Regions from separate parts of the Cellulomonas pasadenensis genome, predicted to be linked through region 1. Evidence: riboswitches for the same ligand, from Rfam matches in the RefSeq annotation. Region 1 holds a riboswitch; the other holds the start of a gene.
What was found. A riboswitch is a leader RNA that binds a small molecule or an ion and turns the genes downstream of it on or off. The one in region 1 is predicted to bind ZMP and ZTP.
Positions count from the first base shown of each region.

Region 2: another riboswitch for ZMP and ZTP. It lies ahead of glyA (serine hydroxymethyltransferase); the one in region 1 lies ahead of purH (bifunctional phosphoribosylaminoimidazolecarboxamide formyltransferase/IMP cyclohydrolase).

Region 1 covers NZ_JBFTEP010000158.1:3,438-5,628, forward strand. The annotation lists gene AB6N23_RS16220 (hypothetical protein) at 1-602, opposite strand, end outside; ZMP/ZTP riboswitch at 737-826, shown strand; gene purH (bifunctional phosphoribosylaminoimidazolecarboxamide formyltransferase/IMP cyclohydrolase) at 860-2,191, shown strand, end outside.
Region 2 covers NZ_JBFTEP010000021.1:16,987-19,177, forward strand. The annotation lists gene AB6N23_RS04915 (DMT family transporter) at 1-200, opposite strand, end outside; gene AB6N23_RS04920 (MarR family winged helix-turn-helix transcriptional regulator) at 240-761, shown strand; ZMP/ZTP riboswitch at 885-974, shown strand; gene glyA (serine hydroxymethyltransferase) at 1,048-2,191, shown strand, end outside.

The sequences.
Region 1 (2,191 bases):
TCGTTGGCGTCCGTGCGCCCGCCCAGGCCCTCGAGCGGCGTCATGACGCCCCGGCGCCACCGGAACGCGACCGGCTCGCCGCCGAACGCCCCGGACGAGCCGACGAGCTCGCCGCGGTCGCTGAGCCCGGTGACGACGACGAACGTGTGGTCGGGGCTCAGCGGGTCGAGCAGCCACAGCCGGGAGCCGTCCCAGAACGCGGCGCGGCCGTCCACGTCGCCCGCGATCTGCCCCCGGTCGTTGATCAGACGTGCGCCGGTCAGGCCCCCGGGCAACGGCGACACCCGCCCGCCCCGCACGACGTGCGTCGTGGTGACGACGACGCCGTGGTCGTTCACGTCCCACGCGCACTCGTCCACGCCCAGGTCGACCAGGCCGGCCGGCCGGCGCGCCGCGACGTGCGCGGCGGCGGCGTCGCCCTCGGCCGCCTGCCGGACCAGCCGGTGCGCCACGCCCTCGGCGGCGACGGTGCCGGTGACCGCGGTGCTCATGGGTGCGCTGCTGACGGGTGCGGTGCCGGTCGGTGCGGCGGCGGCCGCCCCCGCGGCCGGGACCGTGACGGCCAGCGCGGTCGCGAGCACGGCGGTGACGAGTGCGGACATGGTGCCCCCCGGGGTCCTCGCCCACCCGCCCCTGGGGTGGGCCGCTACCGATGGTGCGCCCGGGACGAAGCGGGCACAACGGTCGGCGCGGGAGTTCACCCCGCGTCCGGCCCCGCGCCCCGGCCGCTAGACTGGACGGCGGTCGTGACTGGCGCAGGTGGAGGCAACCACCGGGGAGCGGCCGCAGCAGCCTCGACCGTGCACCGCCCGCCTGGGTGCCCGGCGTCCTCGTTCGACGCTGCCCCCCGGGAGACGCCATGTCCGACGCGCCCACGCCCACCGCCGACGCCACGCGCCGCCCCGTGCGCCGCGCCCTGCTGTCCGTGTACGACAAGACCGGCCTGGTCGAGCTCGCCACCGCGCTGCACCGCGCCGGCGTGGAGCTCGTGTCGACCGGCTCCACGGCCGCCACGGTCGCCGCGGCGGGGGTCCCCGTGACGCGCGTCGAGGACCTCACGGGCTTCCCGGAGTGCCTCGACGGCCGCGTCAAGACGCTGCACCCGCGCGTGCACGCCGGCATCCTCGCGGACACGCGGCGGCCCGAGCACCTCGCCCAGCTGCAGGAGCTCGGCGTCGCGCCCTTCGAGCTCGTCGTGGTGAACCTGTACCCGTTCACGCAGACCGTCGCGTCCGGCGCCGACGTCGACGCGTGCGTCGAGCAGATCGACATCGGTGGCCCGTCGATGGTGCGCGCCGCCGCGAAGAACCACCCGAGCGTCGCGGTCGTCGTCGAGCCGTCGCGGTACGACGAGGTCGTCGCCGCGGTCGCCGCCGGCGGCTTCACGCGCGCCGAGCGCACGCGGCTCGCGGCGCAGGCGTTCGTGCACACGGCCACGTACGACGTGGCCGTGGCGTCGTGGATGGGCAACGTCGCGACGACGACCGACGAGGTCGACGGCGTGAGCACGGGCTTCCCCGCGTGGGTCGGCGCGACGTGGGACCGGTCGGACGTCCTGCGCTACGGCGAGAATCCGCACCAGCGGGCGGCGCTGTACACCTCCGGGCACGGGCCCGGCGGGCTCGCGCAGGCGACCCAGCTGCACGGCAAGGCCATGAGCTACAACAACTACGTCGACGCCGACGCGGCGTGGCGGGCCGCGCACGACCACGACGCCCCGACCGTCGCGATCATCAAGCACGCCAACCCGTGCGGCATCGCGGTCGGCACCGACGTCGCCGACGCCCACGCCAAGGCGCACGCCTGCGACCCGGTGTCCGCGTTCGGCGGCGTCATCGCCACCAACCAGGTCGTGACGCGAGCCGCCGCCGAGCAGATCGCGCCCGTCTTCACCGAGGTCGTCGTGGCGCCGGGCTTCGACGACGACGCGCTCGCGGTCCTGCAGCAGAAGAAGAACGTGCGCCTGCTCGTCGTCGACACGCCGCCCGTGGGCGGCGTCGAGATGCGCGCCGTGTCCGGCGGGCTGCTGCTGCAGTCGGTCGACCGGCTCGACGCGCCCGGCGACGACCCGTCGACGTGGACCCTCGCCGCCGGCGAGCCGGCGGACGAGGCGACGCTCGCGGACCTGCGGTTCGCGTGGCGCGCGGTGCGGGCCGTCAAGTCGAACGCGATCCTGCTCGCCCACGACGGC
Region 2 (2,191 bases), on a different contig from region 1:
ACGAGCGACCGCCACCACCAGCGGCCGCGGGGTGCCTGCCGCGCGAGCGCGAGCAGGACGAGACCGGAAGGCAGCGCGCGCAGCACCGAGCCCCACAGCGGGGCGTCGGCGGGGAGCGTGTGCCGCGTGACGTAGTACGCGGCGCCCCAGGAGACCGGGGCGAGCGCGGCGACGAGCGACCAGCGCCAGGTAGTTTCCACGGAAGACAAGTTATCTGACCGGGAAGATAAGATCCACCCATGACGGCTGCCGACCTCCCGCCCGACTTCGTCGACGGCGTCCGCGCGGCGTGGACCCGCGAGCGGCCCGACCTCGACGTCCGCACGCAGGGCGTGTTCGGGCGCCTGAGCCGCGTCGGGCTCCGCGTCCACGACGAGCTCGTCGCCGTGTACCGGCGGCACGGCCTGGCGGAGGGCGACTTCGACGTCCTGGCCACGCTCCGCCGCGCCGGCGCCCCCTACGCGCACTCGTGCGGCGAGCTCGCGGAGCACACGCTCGTCACGAGCGGCGGGATGACCAAGCGCGTCGACCGGCTCGAGGGCGCAGGGCTGGTACGCCGTCGGGTGAGCGAGCACGACGGCCGCGGTCGCGTCGTGGAGCTGACCGAGCGCGGCCGCGACGTCATCGACGCCGCGTTCACGGACCACGTCGCCAACCAGCACCGCCTGCTGGCGCTCCTCGACGAGGGCGACGCCGAGGTCCTCGAGGTCGTCCTCAAGCGCTGGCTGGCGCGGCTGGAGGACCTGCCGCCGACGTCGTGACGCGCGCCGCCGTGCCCGCGGGACCGACGGCCCGGGCACCTGCGCACCCCGCGCCGACGGTCCCGGGGCGACCCGCCGCCGCGTCGTGAGACGGCCCGTCGGCGCCGACCTCGGTTGCTAGGCTGTGCGGGTCGTGACTGGCGCAACGGGTGGGTCACCACCGGGGAGCGACGCAGCAGCTGGACCAACGGGTCGGACGCCTGGGCCCCTCGGTCACCCCACACCGGCACTCCGTGTGTGCGGGTGCCCGGTGCGCCCGCACGGTTGACTGCGACAGGAGCCCAGCATGAGCGACAGCCTGCTCGACCAGAACATCTCCGAGCTCGACCCCGAGATCGCCGCCGTCCTCGACGGCGAGCTCGCCCGCCAGCAGGACACGCTCGAGATGATCGCGAGCGAGAACTTCGTCCCGCGCGCCGTCCTGCAGGCGCAGGGCTCCGTGCTCACCAACAAGTACGCCGAGGGCTACCCGGGCCGCCGCTACTACGGCGGCTGCGAGCAGGTCGACGTCGCGGAGACCATCGCGATCGACCGCGCCAAGGCGCTGTTCGGCGCCGAGCACGCCAACGTCCAGCCGCACTCGGGCGCGACGGCCAACGCGGCCGTGCTGCACGCGCTCATCAGCGCCGGCGACAAGATCCTCGGCCTCGACCTCGCGCACGGCGGCCATCTCACGCACGGCATGCGCATCAACTTCTCGGGCAAGCTCTACGACGTCGCCGCGTACGGCGTCGACCCGCAGACGTTCCGCGTCGAGCCGGAGGCGGTCCGCAAGGCGGCGCTCGAGCACCGCCCCGACGTCATCATCGGCGGCTGGTCCGCGTACCCCCGCCACCTCGACTTCGCGGCGTTCCGCGAGATCGCGGACGAGGTCGGCGCCAAGCTCTGGGTCGACATGGCGCACTTCGCCGGTCTCGTCGCCGCGGACCTGCACCCGTCGCCGGTGCCGCACGCCGACGTCGTGTCCTCCACCGTCCACAAGACGATCGGCGGCCCGCGCTCCGGCTTCATCCTGTCGCGCGAGGAGTACGCCAAGAAGATCGACTCCGCCGTCTTCCCGGGCCAGCAGGGCGGCCCGCTCATGCACGTGATCGCCGCGAAGGCCGTCGCGTTCAAGGTCGCGGGCACGGACGACTTCAAGGACCGCCAGCAGCGCACGATGGACGGCGCCCGCATCATCGCCGAGCGCCTCACCGCGCCGGACGTCGCCGCGGCCGGCGTCTCCGTCCTCACCGGCGGCACCGACGTCCACCTCGTGCTCGTCGACCTGCGCCACTCCGCGCTCGACGGCCAGCAGGCGGAGGACCTCCTGCACGCGGTGGGCGTGACGGTCAACCGCAACGCCGTCCCGTTCGACCCGCGCCCGCCGCGCGTCACGTCCGGCCTGCGCATCGGCACGCCCGCGCTCGCGACCCGCGGTCTCGGCGACG